DNA from 3 places in the Sporosarcina sp. AD_1 genome. Region 3 is predicted to be linked to each of the others. Evidence: riboswitches for the same ligand, from Rfam matches in the RefSeq annotation. Region 3 holds a riboswitch; each other region holds the start of a gene.
What was found. A riboswitch is a leader RNA that binds a small molecule or an ion and turns the genes downstream of it on or off. The one in region 3 is predicted to bind lysine.
Positions count from the first base shown of each region.

Region 1 (6,677 bases), on a different contig from region 3:
ACCAACTTCCGGCTACTTCATGGCGGGTCTTGCATTGGCACGAATCCCTTGGTCAAAATGGGTGAAATGGATTTTCCCATTGATCATCATTCATTACGTCTTAGGTGCCATTTTCGTTACAGTTGCCCATGTGATTGGGTTTTCATAATTTGAATAAAGAGGTGGAAAAAAGCTTTGAAACAACAAGAATTAATGGATTGGGTTATTGACCAGCGACGTTACTTACATCAGCATCCGGAGCTTTCCCATCAGGAGCGTGAGACGAAAGCGTATATTGCACAGCAGCTTCATCAGCTAGGAATCGATACTTTTTCTCTGACAGGAAAGGACGTTATCGGCATCATCAAAGGAGACGGAGATGGCAAGATAATTGGAATTCGTGCTGATATGGATGCCCTTCCAATTCAGGAAGAGACCGGTTTGCCGTTTTCATCAAAAACCAGCAATGTCATGCATGCCTGCGGGCACGACGGACATATGGCCATTCTTCTCGGCGTGGCGAAAGTTCTCGTCACGAAAAAGGAAGAGATTAACGGAACGATTCTGTTGATTTTCCAGCACGCAGAAGAGGAACTCCCGGGCGGTGCGATGGAGCTAGTGGCGGCAAAGCTTTTGGATGGAGTGGATGCAATATTCGGCTATCATCTATGGCAGCCTATTCCGTCAGGAGTCATTGGTGTACGGGAAGGAGCGACGATGGCGGGGGCAGACCGTTTCTCGATTACCATCAAAGGCAAGGGCGGACATGGCTCCATGCCTCAACAGACCATTGACCCGACATTGATTATCTCGACGATTATCACGCAGCTCCATACCATAGTGAGCCGCAGCCTGGATCCAAAGGAAGAAGCGGTGCTCAGTATCGGAGAGTTGCATTCCGGCTCCAATTATAATGTCATCCCAGACACAGCGGTGGCTTCCGGAACGGTCCGTTATTTCAATAAAGACACGTCGTTCTTAATACGAAAACGCTTCGAGGCAATCGTGGATGGGATATGCAATGCACACGGCGCAGCGTATGAACTGGCGTACGAACATGGCGACCCTCCGCTCATGAATGATGTCCGTTTGACCGCATTCATGGAGAAGCAGGCAAAGTCGCTAGTGGGGGAAGAGCGGGTGCAACGAATTGATGGGATTATGGGCAGTGAAGATTTTGCTTATTACTCAACAGAAATCCCTGCATCCTACATTTTCATCGGAATCGGCAAAGACTCGCATCCTTATGGGCACCATCATCCTAAGTTTGATATCGATGAAGAAATGCTTTCAGTAGGTGTTGATTTATTCACTACGAGTCTGCTGGAGTACATGAAGGAGGGGGCAGGGAATTGAAAATAACATCAGTAGAGGTATATGCGATCCGGCTTCCTCTTATCGACCCATTCATCGTCAGTTACCATACGTACAAGGACATGCCGTCGATCATCGTGAAACTACAAACAGACAATGGACTTGTTGGATATGGAGAAGGGACGCCCGATGAACATGTTACAGGTGAAACATGGGAAAGTGTCTTTGCGGTGCTGAACAAGACATTAGCATCTGTTATTCTCGGAGAAAATCCATTCGACATTGAGAAAATTCATGACAAGATGAATCAGACGATCTTAGGTGCGACGACTGCGAAAGCGGCGCTGGATATCGCTTGCTACGACCTCATGGGAAAAGCGGCAAATCAGCCCGTCTATAATTTGCTCGGCGGGCGGTATTATGACAAGCTGGAGCTTCCAAAAGTTATCAGCATTCTGTCACCGGCGGAAATGGCTGAAAAAGCGAAGCAGGCTGTGGCGGAAGGTTATACGACCTTGAAGCTAAAGGTGGGGACAGATAAACGCCTTGATGTGGAGCGCATCCGTGCGGTTCGAGAAGCAGTCGGGCCGGAAATTGCGCTGAAAGTCGACGCCAACCAAGGCTGGGAGACAAGCGCCGATACGATGTATGTCCTTCAGCGAATTACAGACTGCCATATTGATTGGATTGAACAACCGGTCATCGCAACGGATATTGACGGTTTAGCAGAAATCAAACAAAAGACATCTATCCCCGTCATGATCGACGAAGGTATTCATGGAGACAAGGAAATGTATGAAATTACCGTGAAACGGGCAGTGGATATGGTCAACATCAAACTGATGAAATGCGGGGGGATCTATCCGGCTACCCACATCGTACATCAAGCTCAGCTCGCAGGGTATACATGCCAGGTCGGCTCCATGGTGGAGTCCGCTATCGCATCCGCAGCTGGATTGCATTTATCCACAGCCAAAAAACGGATTAAGAGCAATGAACTTGTTGGTCCGTTAATGTTCAGCGAGGACGTGGCACAATTGGATTTCCAAATTCCTTTTGTCTATCTTTCTGAACGTCCTGGCCTTGGTATTGAGGTGGACGAAGCTATCCTTGAAAAACTGACTAGTGACTATGTGAAGATTGAATTATATTGAGGATTTTTGCCGAGATAAAATAGAGTGCTTGAAAATTTTTAAGCACTCTATTCTAACTCCTGGAATGCCTGCTGGAGCAAGCTTTGGAAGGGTTTATTATCTTTGCAATTGAATGAGCAATAAAAAAATTCATTGACAGAGGCTAGACACGAGTACTAGAATGAAACCTATAATTTAATAGACCTCGCTGCTTACGCAGGTGAGGTAGAGGCGCGATATTTATTAGCGCATAGCGGAGTCCGGGAAGACGTGGATGCTATGAAGAAGGAAATGTCGCCGAAGTATGTAATGAGTTCTCGCCATTATGTACTGGGCCTGTAATGAATAATTACAGGACTGTCTTAATAAATTTGCCGATTTATTAAGTTGTGCTATCTCCACTTGAGATAAAAAGGCGAGGAATTTGGAATGACTGCATCATTTCCGGTTCTTCTGGAAAGATATAGTCTTTTTTTATTGCCTTTGGAGATTCTTTAGCACATGAAGAATCTCTTTTTTGTATTTCTGAATTACTAAAATGCAGCTCAGAATGGCTGTGAATTGGAGGAATTTATGATGGAAAACCAACAAACCTTGTATTACGAATTCGCCCCGACTGAGGAAAAGAAAATGGTCGTCGATCCCGCGAAAACTGCCTTATTGATCGTTGATATGCAACATCAATTCATTAGCAGAGATGGCTTAGATGCCAAATTAGCCCATGAACGCGGCATGTTTGATAAGTGGGAGTACTTCTTCGACCGGATTGATGACATGGTCGTTCCAAACAATAAAAAGCTGCTGGACTTTTTCCGTGGTAACCAACTGGAAGTAACCTTTGGCCGCATTGCATGCCATCATAAAGACGGCCGCGATCGTTCACCAGTACAGCGCCGTCCGGGATGGAACAATATTTTATTGCCGATTGGCGATCCGGGAGCGGAAATGGTCGAGGAGCTGAAGCCGCTGGATGATGAAATTGTAGTGAATAAAACAACGGACAGCGTATTGAGCGGAACGAACTATGAATTCCTACTACGTAATATGGGCATTGAAACGGTCGTATGCACGGGCGTGGTTACCGACCAATGTGTCGCTTCCACTGTCCGCAGTTTAGCAGATGCCGGCTTTGAAGTGATACTCGTCGAAGACGCATGTGCCGCGGCAACACAACAATTGCATGACGCCGAAATCATGATCATGAATCAAATCTATTGCCAAGTGATGAGCACGGAAGAAACGATTCAGTTGATTGAGGAACAATTGCAGCAAGAAATTTTAGTTTAATGATAGAGAGGAAGCGGGCGAGATGACGACCATGCAGCAAAATACATCACAAGACCAAGCGGCTCCGCAATTCAAACGGGTTCTGAAACTGAGGGACCTGGTCATTTACGGAATCGCCTTTATGACACCAATCGCTCCGGCTTATATTTATGGCTATGCTTCCCAGCTAACAGGCGGGATGCTGCCGTTATCATATTTGGTTGCCATGTTGGCCATGATGTTTTCGGCCTACAGCTACGGACGGATGGCTGCCGCTTTTCCTGTTTCGGGTTCCACATATACATATACACAGCGTGCGATCAATCCGCACTTGGGCTTTTTTGCTGGCTGGGCCATGTTTATGGATTATGTTCTGGTTCCGCTCATTGTCTTTATGATCGGTGCGTCATACGCCAACGCGTTAGTTCCGTTTATTCCTTATTGGGTATGGGTGCTCATCATAGCAGGCGTGATTACGGTGATTAATATTCTCGGCATGCAGATGGCCGCTAAAACGAACCGGATTCTCGTTTTATTTATGGGAGTCATCGTCGCCATCTTCGTGATCTTTTGCATAAAAGCGATCACAGTAGAAGAGGGGGCGTCCGCTTTAGTTTCCATTACACCGTTCTTTGCCAGTGATACGTTCGCAATCGGAGCGATCGTCTCGGGCGCAGCGATTGCCTGCTTCTCCTTTTTAGGATTTGACTCGATTACGACATTATCTGAAGAAGCAGTGAATCCAAAAAATGATGTTTGGAAAGCGGCTATTCTTTCCTGCTTGATTGGCGGCATCATTTTTATTGCGCAAGCGTATGTGGCGCAGCTTGTCTGGCCAGATGTAGGAAGTTTCAAGTCTGCAGATACTGCTTTGTTCGAGGTGGCGGAACGGGCAGGCGGTGCACTGTTAGCGACGCTGTTTACAGTAGCTGTTATCGTGTCCACATTCACTGCCGGTTTGACAGGACAAGCGAGTGCTTCACGTCTAATGTTCAGTATGGGGCGTGATGAAGTGCTGCCGAAAAAGTTCTTCACACGATTGCATCCGAAGTATCAGACACCGATGTACAATATTTTATTAATGTGTGGAATCAGTATTGTGGGAGCGATCTTTTTGCCGATTAATTTGGTAGCCGAATTAATGAACTTTGGCGGACTGACAGGATTCATGTTCGTAAACTTATCGGTCATCATCTATTATTTTTTCCGTAAAAAGGAACGCAAAATTGTCCGCTACTTCTTACTTCCCGGTTTTGGTTTTCTCATCTGTTTCTATCTATTTATTAACTTGTCCCATACGACACTGAAGGTTGGTTTTGTATGGCTTGCCCTTGGGGTTATCTATTCGCTCGTGACAACGAAAGGATTTAAGAAACTGCCGCCTGCGCTGGCCGAGTTGTAACTATGTAAAAAGAGTGCCTGGATAGATTCCGGCACTCTTTTTATAGCTTGTTTTCTGTAGATCAACTAAGCAATAGCCAAGCAATGATGGGACCAAGCAAAGAACTCAAAATTGCATTCAATGTCATGGATACAGAGGCCATCGAAAACGCCAGCTCATTATATTCGGCGGCTTTTGATGTTCCTAATGCATGGGAGGCGCTGCCGAGGGCGATTCCTCTTCCGACAGGACTTTCCACGCCGAAGAGGCGAAAGATGTACGGAGCTAACATGGCACCGAATATCCCTGCAATCATGACGCCGACAATTGCCATAGACGCACGGCCACCTAAGCCGTCGGCCACCGCCATCGCGACGGGGGTCGTAACCGATTTAGGCAGAATGGAAAGGCTCAATGAGTGGTTTAAATGAATCCATTTGGCAATCAGCGCCACACTCACCATTCCGACGAAACCGGCGATGGCCACGTTCCCTACGATGAGAACCAAGTGTTTCTTTAAAAACTCCCGTTGCTTATATAGGGGAAAAGCCAGTGCCACGACTGCAGGGCCAAGAAGCGAATTGATCCACTTACCGCCCTCCATGTAGCTTTCATACGGAATCCTACAGGCAACTAGAATCACTATGATCAAAAAGGTAGACGTTAACACTGGTATTAAAAATGCATAGGCGAGCCTTGCATAAAGCTTTGCCATCATAAAAAAGCATGCGACGGTCAAAAGGATCATGAGGAATGCGTATACTGCTTGTTGCATTTTTGGTCCTCCTTCCTTTTCTCTGTACTCTTCTCAAAGAATTGGCTGGATAGGCCGGAGATGCCGATTGTAAGAATCGTGCTCACAAGGACAGCCGCGAATAAAAGCAAGCCTTGCCAAGAGAGCAAGAAAGGATATTTCATGATACCGACCGTCATTGGTACGAATAATAACGTTAAGATGCTCAGCAAAAAGCCAGCACCTTGATCAATCAATTGGACAGGCACTACTTTCAAGCATAAGCAAAGAAAGAGGAGAATCAGTCCGATAATGCTCCCTGGAATAATTAAATGGAAGAAATTCTGTATCACAGTGCCAATATACGAAAAAATAAAGAGGATGCCTATTTGTAAGCAAATAATGAGAGGTTTCATGTAAACGTTGCTCCTCCGCTGAGGAACAACTTCCTTCTTTCTAGTTTGTTTTTCTAAGATGATCACATGACAAGTGGGATGTTTTGAATTCGTTCTGTTATGCAGTACGAGTGCTCAATTCTGCAAATTCTTGCTGATGGATTGGTACGTATTGTCCAGATGGAGGAGCACCGCTTTTTTGGCTTGTGCCACATCCCGTAAACGAAGCGATTCAAGAATAGAGCCGTGTTCCTGAATAATTTCTTCCAGGCTTTTGCCCGACTTTAATGCAGCCATCCCGAACCATTGAAAGTGGTCCGTAAGATTTTTTATTAATTGATGCAGCCGGCGGTTCCGGCTTAGCTCTGCAAGATATAAGTGGAACGCTGAATCGAGTTGTACTACTTTAAAAGCATCATGCTTCTCGTCAGTTAGTTCTTTGTATTTTGATTCAATCTGATGCAGCGTCTCTTGAT
Region 1 covers NZ_JBPVIR010000010.1:64,714-71,390, reverse strand. The annotation lists gene ACSW3C_RS17680 (YfcC family protein) at 1-148, shown strand, start outside; gene ACSW3C_RS17675 (M20 metallopeptidase family protein) at 175-1,335, shown strand; gene ACSW3C_RS17670 (mandelate racemase/muconate lactonizing enzyme family protein) at 1,332-2,447, shown strand; lysine riboswitch at 2,645-2,829, shown strand; gene ACSW3C_RS17665 (cysteine hydrolase family protein) at 3,003-3,713, shown strand; gene ACSW3C_RS17660 (APC family permease) at 3,736-5,094, shown strand; gene ACSW3C_RS17655 (LrgB family protein) at 5,156-5,848, opposite strand; gene ACSW3C_RS17650 (CidA/LrgA family protein) at 5,818-6,222, opposite strand; gene ACSW3C_RS17645 (GntR family transcriptional regulator) at 6,337-6,677, opposite strand, start outside.
Region 1: linked by a shared signal. The riboswitch ahead of ACSW3C_RS17665 (cysteine hydrolase family protein) and the one ahead of dapA (4-hydroxy-tetrahydrodipicolinate synthase) in region 3 are both predicted to bind lysine.

Region 2 (6,677 bases), on a different contig from region 3:
TAAACACTACATCTGAAACCGAACGTACCTGTGCTTGTTCAAATACTGCTTTGTTGCTGATTCTATAATTCATAATAACCTCCAAATTAAACAATTAACTTTATCCAATCTCATTCTGCAAACGATAGAACTACAACAGTATATACTAAAGCATTTAGAGATGAAATCAAGTATTAAATTAGCAGCTGGAGGTTCTAGATACAGTTTATTTCCTGCATAAAAAGGAAAGTCCCCTTATCTAATGCCTTTGAAGAGGCAGACACGGACGGTTACTGCTTTTCCATAAAGGGAAAGGGAGATTGTGATTCAAAATGCAAACTAGCAATGCATCCTGTTAGGCATATGCTATGATGGATTATACGAAATCTAGAAAGGGGAGAGGGCATTGATTCAAGTCGGTTTGACAGGATGGGGAGATCATCCCGATGTTTATAGCCCCACTTCGAATGCCAAAGAGAAATTGATTGATTACAGTACCCATTTCCCAATCGTCGAATTGGATTCGAGTTTTTACGCCATACAGCCGGAGCGGAATATCCGGAAATGGATCAGGGAAACGCCAGATACATTTCAATTTATCGTCAAGGCGTACCAAGGCATGACTGGCCATCAGAGAGGGAAGATCCCGTATGATACGCCGGAAGAGATGTTTCAGGCATTCCGGTTGTCGATCGGGCCTTTAAAGGAAGCGGGAAAGCTGGCGATGGTGCTTGTCCAATTTCCGCCATGGTTTGATTGCATCCGGGCGCACGTAGAAGAAATCAGATACATATGCAGAGAGCTGGCCGATTACGATGTGGCGATTGAGTTTCGCCATCAAAGCTGGTATTCAGATGAATTTAAGGAGAAGACTCTCGAGCTGCTGAGGGAATTGAAGGCAATTCATACGGTTTGCGATGAACCGCAGGCCGGAGAAGGCAGTGTGCCGCTCGTTCCGATCGCAACCCGGGCTGACAAAACGTTTGTCCGTCTACATGGACGGAATGTGGGTGGCTGGCGCAATGTCACAGGAGATAGCAAAGAGTGGCGCAAAGTGCGGTATCTCTATAATTATTCCGATGAGGAGCTGGAGGGAATTGGGGCGGCGGTTGCCGACCTTGAAAAGCAATCGGAACAGATTTACATCGTGTTCAACAACAATTCCGGAGGGCATGCGGCAGAGAATGCAAAGCGTTTTCAGTGTTTGCAAGGACTTGATAGTGCCGGCCCAGCACCGAAGCAGTTGGACCTCTTTGGAGGAGATGAGTAATGGAATACGTATTATTAGCGATTATCGGTGCGCTAGCAGGTGTGCTTGGATCCATCGTCGGCTTAGGGGGCGGGACGATCCTTGTACCCCTTACTTTGCTCGTCGGCATTGATCTCGGTTGGATTCCCGGCATCACACCGCAAAGTGTTGTCGGGTTGTCCGTCATCATGATGATTTTCAACGGGCTTTCTTCGACCATATCTCACATGAAGGTAAAGACGGTCGATTATCAAAGCGGCTTCATTTTCTTTATAGGAACGGTCCCCGGGACTTTGATCGGGGCATTTGTGAATAAAAATGTAGACTTGCCATCATTTAATTTATATTTTGGTATTTTGCTTATTGTGTTGGCTGTTTTATTGCTCGCTCGAAAATATTTAAAGCCGATCCATTGGTTTGTGAACCATGGGAAGGAACGTGTCTTCATTGATCCAAAAGGAGAAACCCATGTATATGGCTATCCGATCTGGTTTGCCTTGCTGCTCACGTTTGTGATTGGCTTCACGTCTGGGCTCTTCGGCATTGGCGGGGGTACAATGATCGTGCCAGCGATGATTTTACTTTTCCTATTTCCTCCGCATGTTGCGGTCGGTACATCGATGTTTATGGTGTTTTTATCGGCTATCGTCAACTCGATCACGCATATTTCGCTCGGGCATGTGCCTTGGCTGTATACACTTCCGGTCATTCCCGGTGCGTACATCGGCGGTACGATCGGTTCGAATCTGAATAAAAAAATGAATTCGGAAACGCTTGTTGTTGTTCTGAGAGTCATTTTATTGCTGTTTGGAATTCGATCGATCATTGAAGGGATCTGGGGTTGAAATGAAGGAATCTATTATCTCAATTCATCTTTACCATACAAATGATCTTCATAGCCATTTTGATAACTGGCCGAAAATAAGCCGTTATTTGAAAGAGAACAAAGTAAAGCATCAGCTGCAAGGTGATGCTTGTTTTGTATTCGATATCGGCGATCATATCGACAGATCCCATCCCTATACGGAGGGCACGAGAGGAAAGGGAAATGTCGCCCTTTTGAACAGCGCGGGATGCGATGCAGTGACAATCGGCAACAATGAAGGGATCACGTTGTCGAAGAATGCATTGAACACATTATACGAAGGGGCGGCGTTCGACGTGATTCTCTGTAATTTGGAGGAGCCGGATGGGACGTTTCCCAAGTGGCTGAAGCCGTATCGCATTTTTGAAACGGCAGAAGGCGTGCGCATCGGTGTGATCGGCGCAACGGCGATGTATCCGGCTTTTTATTCCCGTTTGGGGTGGAAGATATCAGAACCGCATGCCGCCCTTCGAAAGATCGTGGCGGAAATAGAAGGACAGGCGGATGTTCTAATTTGCCTTTCCCATCTAGGTATCCATGAGGACCGGAAGCTTGCGGAAGAACTTGATTCGATCGATGTCATCCTCGGTGCGCATACCCATCATTTATTTACAGAAGGGGAATGGATCGGGGATACATTATTGGCCGCGACGGGGAAATTCGGGATGTACGTCGGGCATGTCGCGCTTGAATACGACGTTGAGAAAAAACGAATCACGCATAAAGAGGCGGCTGTAGTCCGATGTGATGGCTTGGACAGTGATCCGGGAGATACGGCGATGGTTAATGAATTGATGGATCGCGGAAAGAAGACGCTGGACGAAAACGTCTTTTATAATATTGAATCGATGCCTCAGGAATTGTTCGGTCCAAGCAAGCTGTCCTCTTTCTTCGGAGAGGCGCTGATTGCTTATACAGAGGCCGATTGTGCATTGTTCAACGCCGGCATCTTTCTAGGCGGGCTGGAAAACGGCTGGGTGACCAAAGGGGATCTGCATGCATTGCTGCCTCATCCGATCAATCCGTGCATCGTTAGTCTGAACGGCAGAGAGTTGCGTGAGCTTTATGAGCTCTCCCTGAACGACGAGCTGCCACGGACAGAAGTGAGAGGTCTTGGCTTTCGTGGCACCCTAATGGGAGCCATGATCCGTGAACGGCTATGGATGGATGAAGGAATGTTGTGCGTCGGTGACGAGGAAGTGGAGGATGACAAGAGCTATCGGCTTGTTACGCTGGACATGTTCACTTTTGGCTACTTCTTTCCGTTATTGAAAGATGCGCCAAAGGAGTATATTATGCCTGAATTGATCCGAGATGTCGCCGGTTGGTATGGCAAACGCTTGCTGGAGGAGAAGCGGACTGGCAGTCAGCAAATGGAATGAACGGCTCCTTGCCTGCATAGATTTATGTAGGAGGAGTCGTTTTGAAATTTTATGGTCAAGTCCCGCGTAAATATTACGGCAGGAAAAAGAAAAAGCGTAAATGGATATCCCTTATATTGCCTGCGTTTCTTCTGACAATCGCTATTTTCCTCTATATCGTAAACGCCAGACTTACCCCTATTTACATACAGTACGCGGAGTTTCAGACGGAAATCATTGCGGCGCATGTCATCACGCAGGCAATCAAATCCCGGTCCACAGAAATTTATAACGTCAATGATATTATTAAAAACATTCCCAATGATTCGGGTGCGATGGTCACAACACAGTTCGATACGGAGATCATCAGTAAGACCATGGCGGAAATCCATAGTTTAGTGGAGTCCCATCTCGATATGGCGGAAAGCGGCAATATGGATATGCTGCCGCTTAATGAAAATATCGAATACGACCCGCAAGCGATGGAAAGCCATGGAGGCGTTGTCTTTTTTGTCCCGGTTGGGCAAGCGACGAACATCCCACTGCTCGGTAATCTCGGCCCGAAAATCCCTATTCGCTTTCATGTGGTAGGAAGCGTGCATACCGATGTGGAAACGGTTGTGACCGAGTTTGGCATCAATAATGCCATTGTTGAGTTGAATGTCCTTGTTACGGTGGATGTCCAAATCATCGTACCACTTGCGACACGTACGACAACTGTGGAGCAGCGCATTCCGGTAGCGTTCGGCATGATTCAAAGCCCGATTCCGCAAATTTACAATAAGGGTGATGGAAACGCGCCGCAAATCGAAGTGCCATTGCAGAAAGGCAAGGATAATTAACCATTGATTTTGCCATCTATTCTTGTTAGGCTAGTAAATGTTAGAAGAATATCGATTAGGTAGAGGCTGCATTGCTTATGAGTAACGTACGAGAGGGTGACACCGTTGACCGTGCTAGAAAGGAAGCTTTGCCGAAGCTGAATGGATTGTCAGGTCCTTCAAGCTGGGGTCATTCCGAACAGGGATGACACTGTCATACATGATTAGAATGTATGATGAGCTACAGATCGTACGTTAGATAGTATGAAATTATCCAACAAACGAACCGTAGATAGCCGATACCGGATGCACGCAAGTGTGAAGGTATCGGTTTTTTCATTCCCCCTACTTGGCCTCGATTCATAGAAATGGAGGAAAGCAACTTGATTGGAACTTGGGTATCAATTTTACCGCCGCTGATTGCCATTGTGATGGTGTTGGTGACAAAGCGGGTCTTATTATCATTAGGAAGCGGTATTGTGGCCGCGGCTTTATTGGTCGCTTCGTTTTCACCGGCTGAAACAGTCAGCTATTTATGGAAGGGGATGATCGTCTCGTTTTGGGATGACGGCGCCCTGAATACGTATAATATTTTCATTATGCTTTTCATCTTATTGCTGGGTGTGATCACTGCGTTTGTCAGTCTCTCGGGAGGGAGCAGGGCATTTGCGGAATGGGCCGTTCGCCGAATCAAGACAAAACGTGGTGCCAAATTGCTGACAGTCATTGTCGGCGTGCTCATCTTTGTGGATGACTATTTCAATGCGCTGGCAGTTGGACAAATTGCGCGTCCCATTACGGACGAGCATAAAGTGTCCAGAGCAAAACTTGCTTATTTCATCGACTCGACATCCGCACCTGTCTGTGTCATCTCCCCGATTTCCAGCTGGGGAGCATTCCTGATCGGCCAGCTGGCATTGATCCTCGGATCGACGGCAGCATTGAGCTACTCGCCGCTATCTGCATTCCTGCTGATGGCACCTATGAATTTCTATGCAATCATCACTCTATTGATGGTGTTCTTCTTCGCTTGGACAAACATCGACTTCTTTACGATGAAAAAGCATGAGGAACTGGCGGACGAGGGCCAGCTCTTCCACCCCGACAAAGATATCCCCGGCCAGCTGAAAGAGGATTTTCCTGTCCATTCCTACGGCAAGGTGAGAGATTTGGTAGCGCCAATTATTACGCTCGTCGTTGCGACGTTCGGTATGATGATCTACACTGGCTACCAAGCGGGCGGAACGATGAATATCTGGTCGATTTTTGAAAATACCGATGTACCAAGATCCTTGCTGATCGGCGGATCGATCGGAACGCTTGTCGCGGGCTGGTCTTATATCGCTCAACTGAAACATAACGAAACCGCGTCGATGCAATGGCTTGGAAAAGCGTTTATCAGCGGTATTAAAGCGATGATGCCCGCTGTTCTAATTCTGGTGTTCGCTTGGGCTTTGACTGATTTGATCGATGTATTGGAAACAGGACAATTTTTATCTGGCGTCGTAGAGAAATCCAATATCCCTGTCGGTTTCATTCCTGTACTGATGTTTGTGCTGGCGGGTGTCATGGCGTTTTCCACAGGCACTTCTTGGGGATCTTTCGGCATCCTGCTGCCGATCGCCGGTACGATTATGCTGAATGCAGAGCCTGAGCTTCTGCTGCCTGCACTGTCAGCGGTACTCGCGGGTGCTGTGTTCGGAGACCACTGTTCTCCGATATCTGACACGACGATCCTGTCATCAACGGGAGCGGGTTGCAACCATATGGACCACGTGTCGACCCAGTTGCCTTATGCCTTGGTGGCTGCAAGCATCAGTGTGGTGGGTTATATTGTTTTAGGATTGACCGGTTCTGTCTGGATAGGTCTGATTGTGGCACTTGCTGTACTCGGAACCTTGTTCTTTGTCTGGACCGCAAAGAGTAAAAAAATGAAAGCAGGGCATTCCGCATAATGCGTTATTCATCTTTGGTAATTAAGATAATTGAAAGGAAGGGGCGATGATTTTTCATCGCCCTTTTGTTATGGATGCGTTAATTGTCGAATAAAATATTGTTTTGACAATAGTCAGTTAGACGTATATACTAATCTCTAAGATTATATACTAATCTGAAAATATATAACTTTGACTCCTTTTAGAAAAGGAGCAATAGGGAAAGGGGAGAGCTTTATGGAACAGCGTTCGCAATGGGGCACGAGGGCCGGATTTATTATGGCTGCTGTTGGTTCCGCGGTAGGGCTCGGCAATATCTGGCGTTTTCCATACGTGGCGTATGAAAACGGCGGAGGGGCATTTTTCATTCCATATTTATTCGCACTACTGACTGCCGGCATACCGATTTTGATCATGGAATTTACAATAGGCCATAAGTATCGTGGTTCCGCTCCATTGTCATTCTTC
Region 2 covers NZ_JBPVIR010000009.1:162,352-169,028, forward strand. The annotation lists gene ACSW3C_RS17150 (hypothetical protein) at 1-73, opposite strand, end outside; gene ACSW3C_RS17155 (DUF72 domain-containing protein) at 386-1,249, shown strand; gene ACSW3C_RS17160 (sulfite exporter TauE/SafE family protein) at 1,249-2,073, shown strand; gene ACSW3C_RS17165 (bifunctional metallophosphatase/5'-nucleotidase) at 2,075-3,475, shown strand; gene yunB (sporulation protein YunB) at 3,517-4,296, shown strand; lysine riboswitch at 4,349-4,527, shown strand; gene ACSW3C_RS17175 (Na+/H+ antiporter NhaC family protein) at 4,659-6,230, shown strand; gene ACSW3C_RS17180 (sodium-dependent transporter) at 6,447-6,677, shown strand, end outside.
Region 2: linked by a shared signal. The riboswitch ahead of ACSW3C_RS17175 (Na+/H+ antiporter NhaC family protein) and the one ahead of dapA (4-hydroxy-tetrahydrodipicolinate synthase) in region 3 are both predicted to bind lysine.

Region 3 (6,677 bases):
ACCCGTCAAATCGATCAGAAAGCTGCCGATATTCGGACCAACAACAGAAGCAATCCCGTTCATCGCACCAAGCAATCCTAGCTTGCTGCCTTGTTTCTCTTTTGCAAATGTACTGAGGACATGGGAGCTGGCGATAATGAATATCCCGCCGCCACCGAGCGCCTGGAATAAACGAGCCGCCAAGAACAGAGTGAAATTGGGACTCAGTGCAACACCGAGTGAACCGATCGTGAAAATGGCGACCTCAATGAGGAACAATTTCTTCCGGCCATAGCGGTCTGCCAGCTTACCGACAATTGGTGTGGCGACAGCCAGGCCAAGCGTGTACAGTGTGATTCCCCAGGCACCCGACGTCGCTGATACATCGAACGAAGAGTTGATTGTTGTCAAAGCGGCACTAATAATCCCGTTATCCAGCGCCGCCATGAATACGCCGATCAATAGTATCGTGAAGCCTAATGTAGTCGTCTTGTTTTCCTTTATTGCCATCGATCACACCTCCATAAATAATGATTGATTATTATAATAATCGAAAATGAACAGAAGGCGAACTTTATGTTACAAGTGGGGCTGCATTAATTGTTTCTCTTCTATTAATGAATTATGCCCGAAAATATCCATCCTTGATTCTAAATTGCTAAGAATCCTTTATGCTTCGTCTATTAGACTTGTTTGGTTACTCACATAGCACAAAGCCCAATTGGTGAGGATTGCTCTCACATTTAGGGTTGCTAATTAAGGAGGATTATTGAACCGCATTCTTAGTATTGAGTCAATTTTTTATGCATCAAGCTGGATCATTTATCATTGTTCGGATTGGAATTGAAGACTTGTTGAAAGCAACACCGTTAAGGAGCCATTGCACTTTTCCTTTGATTTTGAATCGTATTTAATGAACTTGATTCGAAAAACTTATGCAAGTGCATAGGAATTTGAAAATTTATGAAAACTATTTTTCATGCTACATTGAGTATGGGAGGGGATGAATGTGAAAGCGATAATTCAAAAAGAATTCGGTGGACCCGATGTTCTTATGTTAGAGGAAATGGAACGTCCGAAAATTGGTGCAGGAGAATGTTTACTAAAAGTTGCATTTACAAGTGTGAATTATGCTGACATAAAAACTCGCAGAGGCAAAAAAGGAAAAGGACAATTTCCACTAATACTGGGATTGGACGCAGCTGGGGTCATTGAAGAGGCTCATCCTCATTCAGGTTTCTCAAAAGGGGATCGCGTCGTTGCGTTCCCTAAATATGGATCGTATGCAGAATACGTGATTGCGGATGAAAGGTTAGTCTTTAAAATTCCCGAAAGTCTTTCATTTGAACAGGCGGCTGCTTTGCCGACTATATCGTTTTTAGCATTTATCCTATTACATGAGATCGGGCAAATTAATAAAAAGGATACAATTGTTATACATAGTGCTGCTGGCGGTGTTGGCTCCATGCTTGTACAGCTAGCGAAATTATATGGAACGCAGACAATTATTTGTACGGTAGGCCATATGGAAAAAGCAAAGTATGTAAAGAGCTTAGGGGCGGATATTGTATGCACCTATGATTCGTTTGTTGAAGAAGCCTTGTATCATACGGATGGTCAAGGAGCAAATGTTATCTTTGACTCTGTAGCCGGTGAGGTAACAGGGAAGAGCCTAGAATGCTTAGCATTGTACGGTACACTTGTGCAATTTGGAAATAGCAGTGGTCTGCCAGGAACCTTTACTACAAATGATGTCCATAGTAGCTGCAGAAGTATTAAGGGTTTTAGTTTAGGTACTACGAGAAAGCATGACCCCGCTCGATTGGCATCTATTGCTGAAGAAGTAATTGAGTTAATTACTTTACATCAGGTTGCTCTTCCTATCGCTCAAATTTTTACATTACAAGATGCCTCAGAGGCTCATCGATTAATGGAAAGCCGTAAATATGAAGGAAAGATTCTTTTGAGAGTGGAGTGAAAGCATGTATTAAATATGACGAATGAAAGAGGGAGAGGAGAGTATGAATGAAAAGACAGATACTAGCCATTTCAGGCGGGGGATTTTCAGAAAACACCCCATTTATTGATGAGTACCTGTTGAAAATCTGCCGGAAACAAGGGCCAATTAAAATCGCATTTATTGGAACGGCAAGCAACGACGCACCGGGATATATCGACAAGTTTTATGAAGCCTTCCGAGAGGAGGAGCCAAGCCATTTAACAAGTAAAGACTTTCTGGCGCCCGCTATTCAAAAGGTCGTGAATGCGTTGGACATCGTGTATGTGGGTGGGGGCAACACCCAATCTATGCTTGAAATCTGGCGCCGGACCGGTTTTGATGAGGTTCTGAAAAATGCATATCAAAATGGAGTGATTCTAGCTGGGATAAGTGCCGGTGCGATGTGCTGGTTTGAGACGTGCTTTAGTGAAAGCAAGGAAGGATATGAGGAGTTTCAAGGGCTTGGGATGTTGAAGGGAAGTCTGTGTCCTCATTATAATGAAGAGTCTCGGCGTCTTGCATTCGATGCCTGGGCACCCAGTAGAAAAGGCAGCCCCATCTATGCATTAACAGACAACGAAAACTTGCACTTTCAAAATGAGATTCTGCTTGCGAAGATCACAACGCCATGCAACTAATCCATGATAAGAAATGCCAGGCTCCACTATCGTGTGAACCTGGCGTGTTACTTTGCTAGTTGATCAATTCCTTGAAAAAGCTAATTCCTCATAGAGCGTTAAAGATTGGTATAAGCTGCGCAGCTGATCGCTATTGAGCGGAATCATCGGCAAACGGACGCCGCCAACTGGTATGCCTTTTAGGTTGAGTGCCGCTTTGACAGCAGATGGATTTGGCGCTGCGAATAGGGCTCGCATGATAGGCAGCAGTCTGCGATGTTCCCGGGCAGCTTGTTCAAAATCACCCCGTTGAAAATACGCGATCATCGTTTGCATGTCGTTTCCGACTACGTGAGATGCGACTGAAACGACGCCTGCGCCGCCGATTGATAATACAGGAAGTGTCAGCCCGTCGTCGCCACTATATAATGCAAAGCTCTTTGGCGTGCGATCAATAATTTCGGCCATAGTGTCCAAATCACCGCTCGCCTCTTTGATTGCCACGATGTTGCGGATCTTCGAGAGGCGTATGACGGTTTCAACGGACATATTGACAACACTGCGTCCCGGAATATTGTATAACATGATCGGCAGAGTCGTGACCTCTGCAATGGCCTTAAAGTGCTGATAGAGCCCTTCTTGACAAGGTTTGTTATAGTACGGAGTCACGAGCATAATGCCGTCGACACCCGCATTTTCCGCGAGCAGGGTCAGTTCCATGGACTCTTTCGTATTATTGGTGCCAGTTCCTGCAATGACCGGCACCCTGCCATTTACAACGTTTACGGTAAACTTGAATAACTTGGCTTTTTCTTTGTTCGTCAAGGTCGGGGATTCTCCTGTTGTTCCCGAGACAACCAATGCTTCGGTGCCATTGGAAATCAAATAATTAATCAGGTTCTGTGTTGCCTGGAAATCAATTTCACCCTGTTCATCAAAAGGAGTCACCATAGCTGTTACAATTCGTCCGAAATTCATTGTTCTCCACATCCTATCATTTTTTTATAAAAAATAGAGGGAGAAGGGCAAGTGATCAATCACGCCTCGGAATAATTGGCCGGGATTTAGTCGAGCTGTTATGTGCAACTCTCAAAATGGCTGACCTCCGCCGAAGGCTTAACTTGGAGAAGCAGGAGCATGACCTCCGTGCATCTAAACGATCCAAGTGAATTGAACGCAAAAAAGCAACAACGAGGGCTCGTTGTTGCAGTTGAAATAATAAATTATTTCATTGCATAAGATAGCCCTCCATATAGTTTCCTATATGACAATTCTGTGCTTATTCAACGCAGAACCAGCTTCGAGATAATGAGTTTCTCTCCACTTCGGCAAATTCCCCTTTCCACAGTCTTCATCGGATCTCATTATCCTCTGACTGTGTACTGATGGTCTTTGCGCCTCTATCCTTACTTCAAAACTTGCGAAATAAGTGAATGTTAAATTACTACGACTTTACCCCTTTTCAGAAGCAAATGCAAGCAAAAACTTAAAAAGTTTTAAAAATTCGATTGGAAAGTACCTTTACAGAAAAATATTAATCTGCTTCTCTCGCCTTTTGTGTATCACGGACGTTTTTCTGCACCGTAATTGCCGCGAAAATACTTAACACAAACGCCATCGCATAAAACCCTTTTTCACTCAAGACGATACTGCCGGCATTATACAGGCCAATCGCCATTAGAGCGATCGCAACGATCAGCGCAAACCAGCTGATGCCATAATAAATATTTGTCACCGGGACGTCTTCCTCTTTATCTCTGACCGCTTTTTGCAAGGAAACGGAAGCATAAAGACCGAAAATGAGAACGGCAAAGTAGTAACCTTTTTCATTTAATTCCATGCCCGCATTAAACAAGCCGATTAAGTAGGATGACACTCCGATCAGCAACGCTGCAATGGATGCCCCTTTAAAAGCAACTGTCGGTTCTCCGTCTTTTCTTTCCACTTTTATTTTTGGTATCTGGGGTTTTTCTTTATCTATTATATATTCCTTTTCCTGGGTCATTGAATCATCTCCCTCCTCTTTCCTTCATCATAGCTAAAAGATTACGAGGCGACAATTGATATTTGAAATATTGTTTCTCTTCGCAAATTAATTACAAACAAAAGAACGCTAGCCAGTTGGGAAGCGTTCTGTAATGTTCAGCTATTTATAGAAAATTAAAAAGCCACAACGACAAGGGCGAGGAGAAAACTAATGACGGCAATTATGGCCCAATCGAGTTTCCGAGTTAGACCGAAGAGGATTGTGATAATGGAACAGATGATAAAGTTGACGACGAAAAGTATGCCGAACGTTATAAAAATCATAGGAACACCCCCTTAGACCTATCCCTATTTCTACTTCCTGTTCACAAACTCTTCCTTCTTCTCGACCCAGCCTAATATCGCTTTGAAGACATCCTTGAATTCATGACCAGGCGGGGTTAATTCGTATTCGACCTTTCTCGGTGCTTCCGCTATGATGCGCTTCACCAGCAATCCTTCTTCTTCCAGATCTTTGAGTCGTTCAGACAGCAGCCTATCTGAGATTCCGTCGATTGCATTCAGCAATTCATGATACCGTTTAGGTCCGTCGAACAAATTAAAGATAATGATGCCCGTCCATCTCTTCCCGATGAACTCTATGGCGTTTCGGTATTTCTGGCAAGTGGACTCTGTGCCGGTTTCTATCGTTTTAAGATCTTTTTCCATATTTCCAACCCCGTTTTTTACTTTTTCTTATCATATCACATTGCAAAACACTTGACGTCTTGAACTTACTAAAAGTATGCTAGTTTTGTGCTTACTAAAGATTAGTTCTAAACAGGAGGAATTGGAATGTCTGAACATCTATCCAAATTGATTCGGGAACGCCGATCGGTCCGAAAATATGATTCGAGTGCCAAGGTTGAAAAAGAAGAACTGCTTGAGATGCTGGAAGAAGCGACACTTGCGCCTTCCACAAGCAATTTGCAGCCTTGGGAATTCCTTGTCTTCCTAGATGCGGCAGAAAGAAAAGACTTGCGGGCGATCGCATATGATCAGGAACAAATCGAAACAGCTTCTGCTGTCATCGCGGTACTAGGCGACAAAGAGTTTTACAAAAACGTAGGCCCGGTCTATGACAGTATGTCGGAAGCAGGCTATATTGATGATGCAAGCAAGGAAGTGCTTGTCAGCAATACAAACAAGACATATCCGTACGCGCCGGAAGAAGCACGTAAAAACATGGCGACATTTGATGCGGGACTTGCTGCGATGCAGTTCATGCTCATTGCAAAAAATCGCGGGTATGCGACTGGGCCGATGGGCGGCTTCGACAAAGCGAAGTTCTCTGAACGCTTCCAAGTAGATGAGCGGTATTTCCCGATCGTCCTCATTACAATAGGTAAGGAAAATGCCCCAGCGTATCAAACTACCCGGCTACCGATTGAAAATAAGGTGAAATTTATCTAATTGCTAATGCAAAATAATGTATTCAAAGGCCGGGTTCATATGGACCCGCCTTTTTTGTTGTGTAATGAATCTTATATCCGGTTTAAACGTATGAGGGGTAGTAGAGAAGAAGGAGTGATTGGTGTTCTTTAATAAACTCAAAAACCCGTATAGCGGGCAACCAGCTGAAATAACGGGGGAGCTGGAGGAATTGTATGCTGTCATTCTTTATTTCACCCCGACGGCCGTCTATGTGTATGAAGATAAAACAGATTCACATGTCATCCACGATGGCGGCCATATTGAATTATGGGACGACTATGACACGGTTTGGTCCGGAACGTATATCGTGACATACGTGCATAAGCTCCAAGAAGCGCTCGATCGATACAAGGTGGATGAGCTGGGGCTTCTCGTCGTGCCGCTTGAGTCCTAGCCCTCTCTGGAGAAAGAAATGGCCGAGATCGGGAATCATTGATCTCGGCCATCTTGTTTATTTCAATAAACCCGCATTCTTTAAAAATTCACGTGCCACGTCTACCGGGCTTTCTCCTTCCGCGTTCACTCGATAGTTCATGTCGCGCATTTCATCGTCGGTCACTTTGCCGGCGAGTTGGTTGAGCACATCTTCGAGTTCCGGATACTGTTCCAAGGTCTCCTCCCGC
Region 3 covers NZ_JBPVIR010000006.1:251,978-258,654, forward strand. The annotation lists gene ACSW3C_RS13585 (MFS transporter) at 1-489, opposite strand, end outside; gene ACSW3C_RS13590 (quinone oxidoreductase family protein) at 983-1,957, shown strand; gene ACSW3C_RS13595 (Type 1 glutamine amidotransferase-like domain-containing protein) at 2,005-2,616, shown strand; gene dapA (4-hydroxy-tetrahydrodipicolinate synthase) at 2,680-3,573, opposite strand; lysine riboswitch at 3,829-4,006, opposite strand; gene yiaA (inner membrane protein YiaA) at 4,130-4,600, opposite strand; gene ACSW3C_RS13610 (hypothetical protein) at 4,756-4,905, opposite strand; gene ACSW3C_RS13615 (winged helix-turn-helix transcriptional regulator) at 4,936-5,289, opposite strand; gene ACSW3C_RS13620 (nitroreductase family protein) at 5,416-6,033, shown strand; gene ACSW3C_RS13625 (hypothetical protein) at 6,155-6,448, shown strand; gene opuFB (osmoprotectant update ABC transporter permease/substrate-binding subunit OpuFB) at 6,506-6,677, opposite strand, start outside.